Regions from separate parts of the Rhodococcus sp. NPDC055024 genome, predicted to be linked through region 1. Evidence: riboswitches for the same ligand, from Rfam matches in the RefSeq annotation. Region 1 holds a riboswitch; each other region holds the start of a gene.
The links. A riboswitch is a leader RNA that binds a small molecule or an ion and turns the genes downstream of it on or off. The one in region 1 is predicted to bind thiamine pyrophosphate.

Region 1 (5,884 bases):
GTAGGACTGCGTCGCAGCCCAACTCCATGGCAAGGGTGGCGTCGCTGGCCGTTCCGATTCCGGCGTCGAGGATGACGGGCACGCCGGCGCGCTCGACGATCATCTCGATGTTGTGCGGATTCGCGATACCAAGCCCGGTGCCGATGGGTGAACCGAGCGGCATGACTGCCGCGCAGCCGACCTCTTCGAGGCGAAGCGCCAGAACCGGATCGTCCGTGGTGTACGGCAGGACGGTGAAACCGTCGTCCACCAACTGTTCTGCGGCGGAGACTAGTTCGATCGCATCGGGCAGCAGCGTCCGCTCGTCGGCGATGACTTCGAGTTTCACCCAGTTCGTCTCGAGCGCTTCCCGTGCCAGCTGCGCCGTCAGCACTGCTTCAGCGGCGCCGCGACAACCGGCGGTGTTCGGGAGCGGTTCGATTCCGAGGCGGCGGAGCAGGTCCAGTACCCCGGTGCCGCCGGCCGCGTCGACTCGCCGCATCGCGACGGTGGTCAGTTCGGTGCCGGAGGCCACCAGAGCTTCTTCGAGCACCGCGAGGTTGGCCGCGCCGCCTGTCCCGGTGATGAGCCGGGAACCAAAACTACGGCCCGCAATGGTGAGAAGATCCTGCTCAGCCACCCTGCACCGCCGTGAGGATCTCGATTTCCCAACCACGTCCGACGGATTCGTCCCAACGCCCGCGCGGAAACAGTGCACCGTCGACGGCGACGGCGATGCCCTTGCTGGGCAACTCGAGGTGCGTCAGTAGTTCGGTCACCGTGACTGCTCGATCGAACTCGAGATCTTCGCCGTTGACGGTGATCCCGATCGGGACCTTCTCACTCATGAATTTTCCTTAGCTACTGCGAACCGCTCGGGTTCGGTTCCTTTTACCTCGACCAAAGATGTGCCGTTCAACAACGCGAGCGTTGCATCGGCGGTGACGGGCGTCAGTAGAACGCCGTTGCGGCCGTGCCCGGTGGAGACAACAACACGATCGGACACGCGCCCGATCAACGGCAGGTTGTCCGGCGTCATCGGACGCAGGCCTGCCGCACATTCGTAGAGTTCGTATTCGCCGATCGCGGGCATCAGCGCCTCGGCGTCGTTGATCAGATCCCGCACTCCCGCCATGGTGACCTGAGTGTCCTCACCGGACTCGTATTGTGTTGCGCCGACGACGATTCCGTCGCCGCGCGGGACGAGATACGCGGGTCGTCCGTGGACACTTCCGCGGATTGTACGGCTGGGCGCCGGGGTGACCCCAGGCCTGCCGCGCAGGCGAAGGATCTCACCCTTGACCGGCCGCACCGGCAGTCCGGGCCACAGCTTGGGTGACGCGATACCGGCGGTGAGCACTATCTGATCGGTATCGAGTTCGGCAAGGTCGTCGACGGCACGCGCGATCAATTCGACGCCGGATTCCGCACAAGCCTTCTGCAAGGCCTCCAGCAGAAGTCTGTTGTCGACGGCGGACTCACCGACAGCCATGAGTCCCGACCGGATGCCGCGGCCGAGCATCGGTTCGAGTTCACGGATGCGGGCGCGACCGAGGATTTCGAGTTCATGGCCCTGCGAGCTCACCCATTCGGCGATGGTCTGCAGGTCCTGCGCGTCGGCAGCATCGAGAGCGACCGTCAGCGAGCTGTCCGCGGTGAAGACCGAGGGACCGAATTTTCCGAGCTCTTCACCGAACGTCGGCCACCGCTCCAGGGAGGCCGCGCCGACGGTCAACGCTGTTTCCTCACCCGGCCAGCCTTCGGACAGTGGGGCAAGCATTCCGCCCGCCACCCACGAAGCCCCTGATCCGATGGACGGGTCGTACAACCGAACAGTCCAACCGTCGCGGGCTGCGCGCCACGCTATGGCGAGACCGATGACACCGCCGCCGACCACCGACACCGTACGAGCGTGTGTATTCACGAAACTCCACCTCCACTTCCTGCGCCGGCATGATCCGGGTCAGGTCTGACGGTCGGGATCTGGTCGCGATCCCCTCTCAGCCCTACGAACCTCGCAGTCACGACAAAAAGTGACGACGACGTTTCAGGACTCCCGTGTCGAACCTTGCTCCCTAGAGGCTACCGTTTGCTCCGTGCACCCCACACATCCCAGTAACGACATCGACCGGCGCGAGCGCCTGGCAGCAGCACGGCTGTACCTGTGCACCGACGCGCGCCGCGAGAAAGGCGACCTCGCGCAGTTCGCCGAGGCAGCATTGTCCGGCGGAGTCGACATCATCCAACTGCGCGACAAAGGCTCTGCCGGTGAGCGCGAGTTCGGCCCGCTCGAGGCCAAGGACGAACTGGTAGCGCTGGGTATTCTCGCAACTGCAGCACGGCGCCACGGCGCATTGTTGGCCGTCAACGACCGCGCGGATCTCGCAATGGCTTCCGGTGCCGACATCCTCCACCTCGGCCAGAACGACATCCCCGTCCCCTACGCGCGAACTGTTGTCGGCGAAGACGTCGTCATCGGCCGTTCGACGAGCAGTCGCGCACAGGCGAGTCTGGCCGCCATCGAAGAGGGCGTCGACTACTTCTGCACCGGGCCGGTCTGGGCGACACCGACCAAACCGAATCGAAGTGCTTCCGGCCTGGAACTGGTTCGGTCGACTGCCGACGCCGCACCGCCGCGACCCTGGTTCGCGATCGGCGGCATCGACGAGGAACGCCTGCCAGAGCTTCTCGATGCCGGCGCCACTCGCATCGTCGTCGTGCGTGCAATCACGCAAGCATCGGATCCCCAGGCGGCCGCGCAACGCCTCGCCGCGGCAGTCGCCGGACGCTGAAAACCGGTAACTGGCGACCGTCAACTGTTTGCCGGGACAAATCCGCACAGTTACGGGTCAGCACGCCTCGCGTGAAACATGAACGGAAGTTGTCCGATCAGACAACAAACCCCCAGTTCCTAGGTGCGATTGGATGTCCGAAAAGTCGGATTAAGTGATCTTGCTCACAGTTGCTTCGATTGCGTGTCACATCCCATTCGGTTTGTTGTAGTTTACCTCCAGTTACTAACTGAACCTAGGAGCACTAAATGGGATCCCTCGACACCGGCTCGCTCAGCACCGAATCGCTCGAAGACCTGAACCTCGGCAAGATCAGCGAGCTGCTCAAGCTCGGTATCACCGCGGTCAGCTTCATCACGGCGCTGAACTCGCTCAGCTGAGCCTCGTTTCGGTCGACGACCGAAACACCGAAGGGCCGGACTCCCGCGGAGTCCGGCCCTTCTGCTGTGTACGAACAGTTGAAACTCGAGTGCTACGACTGTGTACTGCTCGCCGTCCTGCTCGCCTCGGACAGGTTCTGGTCGCTGTCTTCGGGGGAGCTACCTGACAACCATCCGAATCCGCCGTCCTCGAGCACGACGGTGTGCGGATCGGCGTCCACCGACACAACCGGCGCAGTCCGGAGTTCGGGCCACGAGGAACCGAATCCCGGATGCAGTGGCAGCGAGTCGACGTCGGCTTCACGGACCCACCGCAACTCGGTGCTCTCACCGTTGGCAACCGTCGACAGTGGATGCGCCGCGTCAGCTACGACGGTGGTGTAAGTCCACCCGCTCTCGGCGCGCATGGTGACTACCTCTCCGCGAACGCGGACGGCGTCCTCGGCGATACCTGCTTCTTCGTGAGCCTCCCGGACCGCGGCGTGCGTCGTGCTCTCGTGTGAGTCCCGCGCTCCGCCGGGCAGTGCCCACGTTCCGCCCTGATGGCTCCACGCAGCACGGTGCTGCAGCAGGACCATGGGCGATCCGTCCGAATCGGGGGCCCGCAAGAGCAGCCCGGCGGCACCGTGCTTACCCCAATGCCGCGTACCGTCCGGCCCGATGGACCAACCGTCACCGTCACCACGCATCGACTACCTCGCTCCGCCTGCTCTCGCCGTTGTCCCACACTAACCGTTTCAATCTGCTCCAGGTGTAGGTGATGCTTATATGCTCGCGAAGATGCCCTGAATCATTTCTCGGCGACATCATTTCTCGGTAGCCCGCGTACAGCAGCGAAGTGAGGTGCTCGATGGTCGACCGTGTCGTCCCGTCCATCGAACCCCGGTCGCTGCCACCCTCCGAGGCCACGACAGTGTCGGCGGAGGACGAGCAGGCACTTCTGCGGCGCGAACTCCAGGCATTCATGTCGTCCACACCTGGTCGGCTGACCGTCATCGGACTGATCCTGATCGCGATCACCCTGATCGCCGGACTTCTCGCCACTGCAGCGATCGAGAACCGTCAGGCAAATCTCGACCTCCTCCTCGTAGAAACCGAACCACTCGCCAACTCCGCCCAGAATCTCTACAGCGCGCTGTCGTTGGCAGACGCCGCCGCGGCCACTGCCTTCATCTCCGGCGGCCTCGAACCCGCCGACGTACGCGACCGATACACACAGTCGATCGGTGAGGCGTCGGCGGAGATCGTGCAGGCATCGGCCGGCCTCGACTCGACGGATCTCGCCGGCCACAGCGCGTTGACCACCATCTCGACCGATCTGTCCGTCTACACCGGATTGGTCGAAACTGCACGGGCAAACAATCGCGTCGGAAACCCCGTCGGGGCAGCGTATTTGAGCGAGGCCTCGCAGTTGATGCAAACCTCGCTGCTGCCGATGGCTCAGCAACTGCACGCGTCGCAGGAGACTCTGGTTTCCCAGGTACAGCGCGATTTCGAGACTCCACCGTGGTGGCCCATCGTGGCATTCGTCCTTGTCCTGTGTGCGTTGGTCGCGGTGCAGGTGTACTTCTCCCGCAAGAGTCGCCGACGCTTCAATCTCGGGTTGATCCTCGCCTCGCTCGCGGTCGCGGCAGCGCTGCTGTGGCTGCTCACAGTCGGACTGGTCTCCGCGCTGGCCACCGGGCGCGCTCTCGACGCGGGCGCCGAGCCACTGCACGAACTGACCGAAGCGCGAATCATGGCGCAGCAAGCACGCACCGTCGAAACTCTCACCCTGGCGAGGCGGGATTCAACCGCCGAGGACAACGTGACGTTCACCCGCAAGGTCGACGCTCTGCGCGACATCCTCGAGCGCCTGCAAGACGATGATCGCGCCCGAGTGAACAGCGAAGTGCTGACCGCCGCACTCGACTCGCGCCAGCAGTGGGTGGCTGCGCACACACGCATGTACGACCGTCTCGGAAACGGCGACTTCACGTCCGCCGCAGCCATCACCATCGGCGCCGGAGAACAGGATTCGGCCGCAGAGTACGGAAAGCTCGATCACGAACTCTGGCAGGGAATCGTGGATTCGCGTACAAATCTGCGATCCGACGTCTCGTACGCCTCACGTGTGTTGGCGGCCTCCGCACCGGGCATGACTGTATTGGCAGTTCTCGGTGTAGCCGGAATCTTCATCGGATTCTGGCCCCGACTGCGGGAGTACCAGTGACTGGAACAGCAGGAATACAGCGGAAGGGCCCGGTTGCATGCATCGCGATTGTTGCGGCGGCCACGCTGCTACTCGCTGGGTGCGGTGCGAACCGAGTCGAAGACCTGAACAACTCAGCCGCCACGTCGTACACGGAACCGCCGCTACCCGCAGAAGCCACGATCGCTCCCAGCCCGACGCCGACGACCACCGCCTCGTGCACCAACCTCACGGCAAGCCTGCGGCCGACCCCCGCCGACGCATCGCCGCGGCCACCCACCCCGAGCCTCGACGCCATCCGAGCGCGCGGGCGTCTGATCGTGGGCCTGGACACCGGTTCCAATCTCATGAGCTTTCGCGATCCCGCCACCGGACGCCTCGAAGGTTTCGACGTGGACATCGCCCGCGAGATCGCCCGTGATCTGCTCGGCGACCCGGAGAAGATCGAGTACCGGATCCTGACGTCGGACGACCGGATCGCTGCGCTGCAGGAATCGATGGTCGACGTGGTCGTCAAAACCATGACCATCACGTGTGACCGG
Region 2 (5,884 bases), on a different contig from region 1:
CATGCGTTGGGTCGCGGATCCCATCCCCGCACAGAACTCGATGCGTCGTTGATGTCCCTGGTCGACCGTGTCAGTCGACGCATGCGCTCGGCGCAGCGGACGGGGCGTACGGTCACGCTCCGCCTCCGCTTCGCAGATTTCACGCGGGCTACTCGATCTCACACGCTGCGCCGGTCCACGGCCGACACAGCGGAACTGCTGAACGCCTCGATGGTGCTGCTGGACGAAGCGATACCGCTGATCGCGGACAAGGGCATCACGTTGATCGGTGTGGCAGTCTCCAACCTGGATCGGGACGGCGCCGAACAACTCGAATTGCCCTTCGACGGTCCAGGATTCGCGGGTCCGGACACTGCCGCCCTCGACTCGGCGATGGACAGCGTCCGGAAGAAGTTCGGCTCCGCAGCCCTCACGAGGGGAGTCCTTCTGGGGCGCGACCCGGATCTGTCGGTGCCGTTGCTTCCGGACTAGGTGAGATTTTCTCGCAGAGTTGCTCCGTCGTACTCGCGACGGAACAACCCACGAGCCTGCAATGCCGGAATCACGTGATCGACAAAATCTTCCAGACCGTGGGGATAGGTCGGTGGCATCAGATTGAAGCCGTCGGCGCCGCGGCCGTTCAACCAGGATCCCATCTCGTCGGCAATCGACTCCGGTGTTCCGATCATCGTTGCGTGACCACCACCCGCAGCCAGCGTCCCGAGGAGTTCCCGCACAGTCGGTGCGTCCTTCTCGACGATCCGCAAAATAGTGGCGTAGCGTCCCTGCGGCCCTGTGAACGCTTCGAGTGGAGGCAACGGGGGCACGGGCCCGTCGAGATCCCAGTTCTCGCAATCCTGTCCGGTGAACAACGAGAGTTGGCGTATCGACTGTTCGGTGGGCAGCAGGAGATCGAGTTCGGCCTTCTTCGCCCTGGCTTCGGCGACCGTGCTGCCGACGTAGGTGACCAAGCCCGGCATGACCGCGACGGCGGCGGAATCCCTGCCGGCGCGTTCGATTCTCGATTTCACGTCCGCGTAGTACTTCTGCGCGCTGGGGAGGTCGTAGGCAACCGAATAGATTGCTTCGGCGCGCCGCGCCGCCAGATCGCGACCCTGCTCGGACGCCCCGGCCTGGAACAACACCGGCCTACCCTGCGGGGATCGCGGAACCGTCAACGGGCCGTCCACCCGAAAATGCTTGCCGTCGTGATTGATTCGAGAAATCTTGCCGGCGTCGGCGAAACGCCCGCCGCGGTCGAGGATCAGGGAGTCTTCCGACCATGAATCCCACAGTGCGAGGGCTACTTCGACAAATTCGTCGGCTCGTTCATATCTGGACGCGTGGTCCGGCATCGCCTCCAGTCCGTGGTTGCGCGCTTCCTGGTCGAACATCGAGGTCACGACGTTCCAGCCGGCCCGGCCGCCGCTGATGTGGTCGAGTGATGCCAACAGCCGCGCCGCGTGAAACGGCGTGTAGAAAGTCGTGGAAATGGTGGTGACCAGACCGATGTTCGTTGTCGCTCGCGCCATGGCAGTCAATGCGGTGATCGGCTCGAGAAACCACGACGCACCCGACTCGGGTTCGCGAACACTGTGACCGTCAGCGAAGAAGACGGCGTCCAGCTTGCCGCGTTCGGCGATCTGGGCGAGCGACTCGTAATACGTGATGTCGCCGAGCCTTTCGACCGGTGAGTCGCGGTGACGCCACGCTGCACTGTGATGTCCGCACCCGAGAAGAAACGCACCTATCCGTAGCTGTGTTCCCATCAGTTCTTGACGAGTCCGCCGTCGACAACCAGGTTCTGGCCGGTCACGGCCCGCGACCAGGGCGAGGCGAAGAACAGTGCGGCGTCGGCGAATTCGTCCGGTGTCGTGACCCGGCGCAGGGGAGTACTTGCCGCGATCATGTCGAATACTGCTTCCGGCGTCGCGGCACTCGCGTCCGTGGTGCGGAGCAAGCCGCCGGAGACCATGTTGACGGTGATCCCGTCCGGACCGAGGTCCGCGGACAATGTCCTCGTCAGTGCCAGCAGTGCGGCTTTGGCGGCGGTGTAGTCGTGGTACGGAACTACCGGATTCTGGACCAGATTGGTTCCGACAGTGATGATTCGGCCGAACCCGAGTTCTCGCATGCCGGGGAGTGCTGCCTGGGTGGTGTTGAGTGTCCCGGCGACAGCTCCGCGTAGTTGGGAGTCGAAGTCGGCCCAGGTGATCGTGTCCGCGTTCGGCCGGGCGTCACCGTTGAACGAGAAGTCGACGAGTGCATTGTCGACCACGGTCGAGATCGGTGCGTCGAATCGCTCGAGTGCAGCGGCGAACAACTGATCGACGGAGCTGCGGTCCGTCACGTCCGCCTGGACTGCGAAGGTGCGATCCTCGCCAAGTTCGGCGACCAGGGCCTCGGCGGCATCACGGCTCTTGTTGTAGTTCACGATCACCCGGGCGCCTGAGCGGGAGAATGCTCGGCTCAGTGCGGCTCCGAGCCCGCGGGCGCCACCGGTGATCAGGACGATCTGCTCGCTGAGTTCGAGAGCGCGCTGAAATTGCTGTTCGGTCATGTCGACATCCCTCCGCCAGTGCTAACTGGTCAGGTTCATCGGGTCTGATCTCAGCCGACTTTTTCGGCACCCCGTGTCGCCGTCCATCAGATCACGAGAGGTGAACCCACCTGAACGCCGGGTGCGTGGTAATTGCCGGCGCGATGAGTTTTCGATCGCTGGGGAGTCGTTATTGGCAAGCGAAGTGGCAACCGGCCGCTCGCCTTCGCCCCGGGAGATTCCGATGACTACCCAGCCTGCCCACCACGACACCCTTTCCGGTGATGCAACACGAACGGCACCTTCGGGGACCGCGCGCAAGGTCGGATACGTCCTGAGTGGTCTGTTCGTACTTTTCATGCTGTTCGACGGCATCATCCACATCCTCAATCTGCAGACGGTCAAGGACGCCTCGGCCGAACTGGGGCTGCCCGACTCTCTTGCCCTGACAGCCGGGGTTGTGCAGTTGATCTGCCTTGCGCTGTACGTGATTCCGCGAACGTCCGTGCTCGGCGCGATTCTGCTCACCGGTTACCTGGGTGGCGCTGTGTTGACCAACCTTCGAGCTGAACAGCCTCTGGTGAGCACCACATTGTTTGCCGTCTACGCCGGAATCGTGATGTGGGCTGGACTGTATCTCCGAGATGAGAAGGTTCGCGAGATCATTCCGCTCCGTCGGGCCTGAAATCAGGCTACCGAAGGGGTTGCGTGGGACGCGGTGTCCCATTATGTTTGACCTCATTCAAGTCCGTCGACTGCAATCGGCGGACTGGCCGTGAGGAGACACCGATGGCTCGGTCAGCGTCGATCGAAGTGGAAATGCCGTACCACGAGGTACTGCAGACTTTGTCCGAGGGCTCAGTGGCCCGCAGTTTTGATCCCTACCTTGACATCGACTGGGATTCACCAGAGTTCGCGATCGATCCACATGATCCGAGATGGGTGCTCTCGTCCGTCTCGGACCCCCTCGGCGCGACGCAGTGGTACCAGAAGCAGTCCCTGGAACGTCGAATCGCGATGGGAATGTGGCGTCAGGCCAACGTGACCAAGGTGGGTTCGGCATTCGAGAGCATCTTGATCCGGGGAATGCTGCAGTACATCATGGCGCTTCCCAATCAGTCACCCGAGTTCCGGTACTGCCTGCACGAGATGACCGAAGAGTGCAATCACATCCAGATGTTCCAGGAACTCGTCAATCGTATGGACATCGACGTGCCGGGTATGCGTCCGATGTTCCGGCGACTCTCGCCCATCATCGGAGTGCTGGGTGCAAAGTTCCCGGTCATCTTCTTCATCGGCATTCTTGCCGGAGAAGAACCGATCGACCACTTCCAGAAGGACTTGATCCGCGAAGGTAAGGACACCCCGCCGGCGATGCTCCGCACCATGGAGATTCACATCGCCGAAGAAGCGAGACATATTTCGTTTGCGCACGAGTTGCTGCGCAATCACGTCCCCAGGCTCAGTCGTACCAGTCGGGCAATGACATCGGTTGCCTTCCCCGGCGCGATGCGTTGGCTGGCAGGAGAAATCATGTCACCGCCCAAGGAATTCGCCGAAGAATTCGGGATTCCCGAAGACGTGATGACGAGTGCTTTCTGGGGTAGCCCGCATTCCCGCCGAATTCTGGGGAACTACTTCGGTGAAATGCGTGCCCTGGCAGACGAACTCGGTCTCATGAACCCCGTGTCGAAGCGGGTGTGGCGAAAGCTGGGCATCGACGGCGACTACGCACGCTATCGCGGCGAGCCGAAGCGCTCCGACAAAACACGGATCTAGTCAGGCGGCCCGGATCTAGTCAGGTAGCGAGGACCGGCCGTCGGAGGACACCAGTTCAGCGATGAGCGTGGACAATTCGACGTGGGGATCGATCGTGAGCCCGCTCGAGCGGGCAACACCGTCGAACATGTACCAGGTGTATTTCGCGAGGTCGGCGACGATCTCTGCGCGGCTCGGTTTCGGATCAGTGCTTCGGACCCAGTGGGTGAGCGTGCCCTCGACCATCGTCACCACTGCGAACGGTAGTGAATCGAAGGGCGACGAATCGATCCCCACGGATCGGCCGACTTCGGTGATGATTGCGCGGGCCGAGTCGGCGATTGTCGCCTTCAGACTGCTGATCGCGTCGATGCTCTCGTCGTCGTAGTCGGTGGGGCCGGTACCCATGAACTCGTGAATACGAGGATGCTCGGTGATCCACTCGGCGACGGCGCTGATGGTGCGAGTCAGGATCTCGTCGAGAGTGCCCACCGAAATGCTCATCGACGCATCCAGGGCAGCGGCAAATTGGCCGAGCACAAACGCTCGGACTCGTCGATCGAGGTCGTCCCGGCCGCTGAATTGCCGGTATACCACCGACTTGGCGAGACCGGCCCGGTCGGCGATCTGCTGAACGGACACCTCGGCACCTGCTGCCCGCTCTTCGATCAGTTCGACAGCGGAGGTGAGTATCCGTTTCTGACGCTCGGAGTTGTGCCGCTCCCACCGAGCTTCGCGACCGGTCAACTCCGCAGTGGCAGGTTGCGCAATTGCGTCGCTCGGCATCGGGTCAGTCTATCCGGACACCACCCGGCTCGGGATCAGGCGCGGCATCGCACAATCTCGTCGGCACAACGTGGGACACTGGTCGAGTGAGGTTGTATCGAGACACGGCGGTGGTGCTGCGCCTGCACAAACTGGGCGAAGCCGACCACATCGTCACGTTGCTCACCCGTCAATTCGGGTTGGTGCGTGCCGTGGCCAAAGGTGTCCGCCGGACAACCTCCAAATTCGGCGCCAGACTCGAACCGTTTGCTCACATCGACGTACAGCTTCTCCCCGGCAAGAATCTCGACATCATCACCCAGGTGCAGACGGTCGATGCGTTCGCCACCGACATCGTCGACGACTACAGCCGGTACACCACGGCCTGCGCCGTACTCGAAACTGCCGAGCGGTTGGCCGGTGAGGAACGCGCGCCCGCCCCACAACTTCAACGATTGACGGTGGGCGCACTGCGCGCGATCGCCGAGCAGGCACGACCGGTCGAGTTCGTGCTCGACGCGTTCTTGTTGCGAGCCATGGGCTATGCGGGTTGGGCACCTGCCCTCGAAGAGTGCGCGCGCTGCAGCGCTCCTGGACCGCACCGGGCATTTCACGTCGCCGCAGGTGGAGCCGTGTGTACCTATTGCCGACCGGCGGGTGCCGCGACGCCGTCGCCCGGAGTGCTCGACTTGATGGAAGCCCTGCTCCGAGGGGAGTGGGAGGGTACCGATTCGGCGCCCGCGACTCTGCGGACGCAAGCCAGCGGACTGGTCGCGGCACACCTGCAGTGGCATCTCGAGCGCCAATTGCGGACGTTGCCGCTGATCGAGCGTTCGAGGCCGC
Region 3 (5,884 bases), on a different contig from region 1:
CTGCAAGCTGAGGGTGTACGCGCCGTTGTCGGACTTGAGTTCCTGGCCGACTCCGAGGCTCTGACCTGACTGCAGTGTGCTCACGCTGTCCCTTTCCAAATCTGTTGCGATGACTGTGCCTCCACGATTCCGCTTTACCGTCCAGTTACCTTCTGGCCGTTGGTCTCGTAGGCGACCGAGTGTACGTTACCGAAGAGTACAGAGAATTGTGCAGCGTTGACGGACTGCGTGTCGAGCGTTCGGATCTTGCTGATATTAAGGCGTTTTGGGCGAAAGTGCCGCGACATCCTACGCGAAGTTGCACCGTCGCGATGCACTTTCTCTTGAACGGCAGGTGAAATCGGCGCGCTCTCAGCGCATTTTCAGTAATCGCTAGGGGTGTAGCGACTTGCGAGTCTCGTCGTGGAGTACGGCAAGCAGCTCACGCTCGACCTCGGCGAACTCGGGTGAGGTGATCATGTCCAATTCGCGTGGCCTCGGCAAGGGAACGTCGACGACGCACCTGACTGTCGCCGGACGCGCAGACAGAACGACCACGCGGTCGGACAGATAAATTGCCTCGCGAATGTCGTGGGTGATCATCAACACGGTCCACCGGTACTGCTGCCATACGTCTTGCAGCCAGGCCTGCATCTCGGTGCGAGTCAACGAGTCCAGAGCGCCGAACGGCTCGTCGAGCAGCAGGACAGGCTTGCCCTGAACAACGGTGCGCAGCATTGCCGCTCGCTGGCGCATGCCGCCCGAGAGCTGCGACGGCCGAGCGTCCTCGAATCCGGACAGGCCGAACGCCGGGAACAACTCACGAGCGCGCTCGCGTGCTTCCTTCTTGCCGACTCCCTGGACTTCCAAACCGAGGGCCGTGTTGTCCAAGACCGAGCGCCAGGGAAACAGCAGATCCTTCTGCGGCATGTACGCGGTGTGTACCTCGGCGTCTGCTTCGGATTCTGTTGCGCGCGTGCCCACACGGACCGAACCGGAGGTAGGAGATTCCAGCCCGGCAAGGACGTTGAAGATCGTGCTCTTGCCGCAACCGCTCGGCCCGATCACTGACACGAATTCGCCGGATTCGGCGGAGAATGACACCGAATCGAGCACGAGACGCGATTCTCCGGCAGTGTCGAACCTCTTGGTCAGGTCCTGGATTTCGACCATGGGGTCAGTCATGTCCGTGACCTTTCGTTCATCGCCCATGGTGCAACGATGCGCTCGATGGCGAACGTCAGCAAGTACAGCGTGACGCTGATCAATGCAGTCACCAGTACCGCCGCCAAGACCAGGTCGGTGCGGAAGGAGTTCTTCTGGGTGCTCATGTAAATGCCCAAACCGGAAGTAGCGCCGACGTATTCGGAGAACACTGCACCCACCACCGCGTAGGTGATGCCGATACGTAGGGCAGTGAAGAATCGCGGAATCGCCGAAGGTAGGCGGACGTAGCGGAACTCCTGCCAGCGAGTGCTGCCCATGCTGCGCAGGAGAGCGCCCGCTTCCCGATCGGCCGCGGCAAATCCCTCGATGAGTCCGATGGTCATGGGGAAGAACGTCGCAAGGGCGATCACCAACACCTTCGGCAACAACCCGAAGCCGAACCAGATGATCATCAGCGGCGCGATGGCGATGATCGGCAGCGTCTGCGAGACGACGAAAAGTGGTACCAGCGCGCGTGACAACCACGGCGAAAAGTCCACGACCACAGCAAGAATCCAGGCCAACACCAATGAAACAGTGAAGCCGACCAACGTGACCTGCAATGTCGACCAGGCGTGGCCGGAGATGATCTCGCGGTTGTCCCACCCCTGGGACAGAACGCGCCCCGGAGACGGAAGTACTTGCGGCCGAATCCCACTGATCTCGACGTAGATCTGCCACGCCGCCACGAGGAGCACCACCACGGCGAGCGCGGGAAGCGCCCGCCGCATGGTCGAGACCAACCGTCCGCTCACGTCAGGACGCGTCGAGATACTCATTGGTGAAGTACTCCGAGAAGTCCGGCTTCTGGGTCAACGGCTTCCCGTCGGGTCCGGCGAGCAATCCGTTGTCGAAGAGGAATCCCGAATAACCCGACCAGGTTTCGAGATTCTGGGCGCCCACGACGCCGTTGGCATCTTTCATGTAGTCGGCGGCGAGCATCCGCTGACTCTCACGCACGAGGTCTTCGTCGGTGAAAGCTCCGGGGTTCGCGTCGATGAGATCCTGCGCGGCCTGGTCCGGGTTGTCGGCAGCAGTCTGATATCCGCGTTGAACGGCTTTGACGAACTTGCGTGCCTCGTCGGGATGGTCCTTCAACCACTGCTGGTTGCCGTTGATCACGATCGAATACGCATCGGGGAAGCCGTAATCGGTGTACTGGAAGTACCGCATCGGAGTTCCGTTTCGCTCCGCTTCGAGGCCTTCCCAAGCAAAGTAGGAGACGGTGAAGTCTGCCTGGCCCGAGTACACGGCTTCGTACGCGGAAGTTCCGAGCGTGACCGTCGTGAAGTTCCCGGTCCCGCCGTCGTTGCGGATGATCTGCTGCAGCGTTTCGACTTCGCCGGGATCGCCGAACCCGGCGTACGTCTTCCCGTCGAGATCACGTGGGCGCGTGATGTCCGCACGATCCGCCTTCACACCGATGCCGGTGGCGCGGTGCTGAAGTGGCGCGATGACAGACGTCGTGGCGGCGCCGGCCGCGCGGGCGAACGTGGCCTGACTCTGCGTACTGATACCGAACTCGGCGTTGCCGGCGTCGACCAGGGTGTCGGGAGAGGTGTTGTTGTAGGGCAGGATCGAGACATCCAGACCGGCGTCTTCGAAGTAGCCCTCTTGGAGTGCAACGTACAAACCGGTGTGGTTCGTGTTCGGTGTCCAGTCGAGTGCGAACCGAATGGTCCCGTCGGAAGACCCGGTGTCGGCGGCGCATCCGGTCAGAACTGTGATTGCGGCTGCGATCGCGGCAGAGGTGGCGAGGGTGCGGCGTAGTGCCGCAAACGACATCACGACGCCGGCCAAGGCTGCTGGTGGAGTGCGGAATCCCAGAACATCAGCTCGTAGCGACTGGCGATGCGGAACGCTTCACTCATCGCCTCACGTTCTGTCTCGGTGGCTGCCTCAGCGGCCGCGTCGACCAGTACGCGAGCCTGCGCCACAGACTCGTGAAATTCGGGTGCGTCGTAGGTTGTGACCCACTGCGCGTACGGGTGTGACGGATCGGCGTCGAGCACCTCGCGCGCTGAAGCGGCAAGATCGCGGCCGACCTCGGCGTAGATCCAGAAGCAGGGGAGTACCGCCGCTGCGGAGACCGGGTAAGGCGAGGTTGCTGCAGTCGCCGTCAGATACGAGACGTATCCCAGGCAGGCCTGCGAATGCTCCAGGTTTCCCGATCCCGCGGGAAGAATTCCGCCGGTGAGCAGTCCGTCGTGAAGCGCAGATTCCACTGTCGCTGCCGTGGACGCGGAATTGGACCAGAAGCCCGCGGACTGCGGATCGGGTGCGTGGGCCGCGACCAGGGACAAGGCCTTCGAATATCCCTCCAGATAGAGCTTGTCCTGCTCGATGTACGTACGGAACGCGTCGAGAGGCAGTGTTCCGTCGCCGAGGCGTTTGAGGAACTCGAGTGAGTCGATCGACTCGCGGAGTGCCTTCGTCTCGGCCCAGAGTCGATCGGTGAACCGATCCGTCGACGGCGCTGTGGCCACCGAGTTTTCGGCAGAATTGTATGCAGGCTGCGTAGTAGCCATGACATCCCTTCGTCAGCATTACCTGATCAGGTTCCCGGGTGTGTTCTCAGCCCCGCCCATGCGGAGCACCCCGTGTCAGAACTAGGCGACCTTAACACCGAGCCTCTCCTTCGTCGGCGCCTACCTGGCAGTTGAGTAATCGGCGCACACCGGCCTTAAGTTGGTACGTTTGGTCTTGTTTGCCACACGCGCGGGTCGGGAGGGGATTCAGACATGGAGACCGACGTTCGACCGAATCTTGGAGAGGACGGAACTCTCGTGATCCGTGCCCGAGGCGGAGAAGCCCGGGGATATCCGGATGGCGGAGTATTCGCGTGGAAGGGCATGCCCTACGCATCAGCGCCGGTGGGTGAGCGGAGATTCCGCGCGCCGCAACCCGCAGGGCCGTGGGACGGGGTACGCGACTGTCGTGAGTTCGGGCCGATCGCGCCGCAAGGGCAGAGTCCGGCGGTTCCGATCGACCGTGCTTTCAAGATCGACGAGGACTGTCTGTCGATCAACGTGTGGGCCCCGCGCCCCGACGGAACGCCGCGACCGGTGATGGTGTGGATTCACGGCGGTGCGTACTGCCTCGGGTCCGCCGCGCAAACAATCTACGACGGCCGTCATCTGGCTGAAACCGGAGACGTCGTTCTCGTCTCCTTCAACTATCGCGTCGGTGCCCTCGGATTCCTGGACCTGTCTGGATTCTCCACCGCGGATACCGTTTTCGAATCGAACTGTGGTCTGCGAGACCAGATTGCGGCACTCGAGTGGGTTCGGGACAACATCGACGCCTTCGGTGGTGATCCGGGAGCAGTGACCGTCTTCGGTGAGTCCTCCGGCGCAGGATCCATCACGACGCTCATGACCTGTCCTAGCGCGGAAGGTCTGTTCCACCGCGCGATCGCTCAAAGTCCGCCTGCGACCTCCGTCTACGGGGCCGAGCGCGCCAAGACCGTGGCGGAGCGGTTTCTCGAACTGCTCTCGATCGAGCCCGAAGATGCGGGCGATCTGCTGACCACGGATCTCGAACTTCTCGTCAAGGCAAGCGATGACCTGGTCAACGAAATCCCGACCCGGATTCCGGGAACTTTGGCGATGGCACCCGTCGTCGATCGCGATCTGGTGCCGCACTACCCGGTTGCGGCTTTCCAGAAGGGTTATGCGCACCGAATCCCGCTGATCATCGGTTCCAACAAGGACGAGGCGTCGATCTTCAAGTTCATGAAGTCGCCGCTGATGCCGGTGAGCGCGCAGTCCGTCGAGGCCATGCTGCAATTACTGGCCGATGATCACCCCGATATCTCCGCGACCAAACTGGCCGAGATCATGTCGGCCTACCCCGACCACGCGAAACCGAGTGGCGCGCTGGCACTCTCACGGGACGCGGCGTTTCGCATGCCGACCCTGTGGATTGCCGACGCTCACTGCAGGCATTCCCCCACCTGGGTCTACCGCTTCGATCACGCGACGCCGATGCTCAAAGCGGCACGGATCGGCGCGGGCCACGCGACCGAATTACCTTATGTCTTCGGTAATTTCGGAACCCTGAACGTCGATCCCACGTTCTGGCTCGGCGGACGTAAGGCCGCAATGGAGGTAGCCGGGCGTATTCAACGGCGATGGCTGGCCTTCGCCAGGCATGCCGTGCCGGCAGCTCTCGACGGTTCGAAACACTGGGCGCCGTACGAGGAAGAGAAACGGTCGACGCTGTTGATCGACTCGACTGACACCCTCGTCAGCGACCCCGATCACGGACTGCGCGTCGCCTGGGGCAACGACGTGATGGGGTTCAACTGACGTCGGTCGAGTGCCGCGGACGATCGAGTTCGCGAAGCACCGGCAGGGAAGCACAGACGGCGGCGATCAGGATGATCGGAATGGACAGGGCCACAAAGGTCGACGCGATTCCGAGTTGATCGAGTAGAGGGCCGACTGCGAGGTAGCCCAGCGGGCCGGCGGCGTAGGCCGTCGACGTCATGACACCGACGACGCGTCCGCGCATGTGCTCTGGGCTGTGCGTCTGCATGGCGTAGTTGGCGATCGGGCCGACCGGTCCGTAGACGAGACCCTGTAGTCCGGCGAGTACGAGGATCACCCAGAGCGGGGGCAGGAGCGCCATCGCGAGCATCGCGATGCCGAGAACGGCGACCGCAAAAATCATGATCAGGCGTCGGGACATGATCGGT

Region 2: it holds a riboswitch for thiamine pyrophosphate, as region 1 does, so the genes downstream of both, ACWF6P_RS21415 (3-oxoacyl-ACP reductase) here and thiO (glycine oxidase ThiO) in region 1, are expected to answer to the same signal.
Region 3: it holds a riboswitch for thiamine pyrophosphate, as region 1 does, so the genes downstream of both, ACWF6P_RS30430 (TenA family protein) here and thiO (glycine oxidase ThiO) in region 1, are expected to answer to the same signal.

What each region holds. Positions count from the first base shown of each region.
Region 1 covers NZ_JBSGVT010000004.1:64,785-70,668, reverse strand. The annotation lists gene thiG (thiazole synthase) at 1-619, opposite strand, end outside; gene thiS (sulfur carrier protein ThiS) at 612-827, opposite strand; gene thiO (glycine oxidase ThiO) at 824-1,903, opposite strand; TPP riboswitch at 1,903-2,049, opposite strand; gene thiE (thiamine phosphate synthase) at 2,076-2,771, shown strand; gene ACWF6P_RS11065 (hypothetical protein) at 3,020-3,151, shown strand; gene ACWF6P_RS11060 (NUDIX hydrolase) at 3,244-3,840, opposite strand; gene ACWF6P_RS11055 (hypothetical protein) at 4,002-5,363, shown strand; gene ACWF6P_RS11050 (glutamate ABC transporter substrate-binding protein) at 5,360-5,884, shown strand, end outside.
Region 2 covers NZ_JBSGVT010000010.1:165,142-171,025, reverse strand. The annotation lists gene dinB (DNA polymerase IV) at 1-471, shown strand, start outside; gene ACWF6P_RS21420 (LLM class flavin-dependent oxidoreductase) at 468-1,748, opposite strand; gene ACWF6P_RS21415 (3-oxoacyl-ACP reductase) at 1,748-2,539, opposite strand; TPP riboswitch at 2,530-2,623, opposite strand; gene ACWF6P_RS21410 (DoxX family protein) at 2,763-3,203, shown strand; gene ACWF6P_RS21405 (AurF N-oxygenase family protein) at 3,308-4,297, shown strand; gene ACWF6P_RS21400 (TetR/AcrR family transcriptional regulator) at 4,313-5,062, opposite strand; gene recO (DNA repair protein RecO) at 5,149-5,884, shown strand, end outside.
Region 3 covers NZ_JBSGVT010000024.1:54,193-60,076, forward strand. The annotation lists gene ACWF6P_RS30410 (LysM peptidoglycan-binding domain-containing protein) at 1-84, opposite strand, end outside; gene ACWF6P_RS30415 (ABC transporter ATP-binding protein) at 373-1,164, opposite strand; gene ACWF6P_RS30420 (ABC transporter permease) at 1,161-1,964, opposite strand; gene ACWF6P_RS30425 (ABC transporter substrate-binding protein) at 1,942-2,970, opposite strand; gene ACWF6P_RS30430 (TenA family protein) at 2,970-3,713, opposite strand; TPP riboswitch at 3,701-3,796, opposite strand; gene ACWF6P_RS30435 (carboxylesterase/lipase family protein) at 3,927-5,495, shown strand; gene ACWF6P_RS30440 (MFS transporter) at 5,488-5,884, opposite strand, start outside.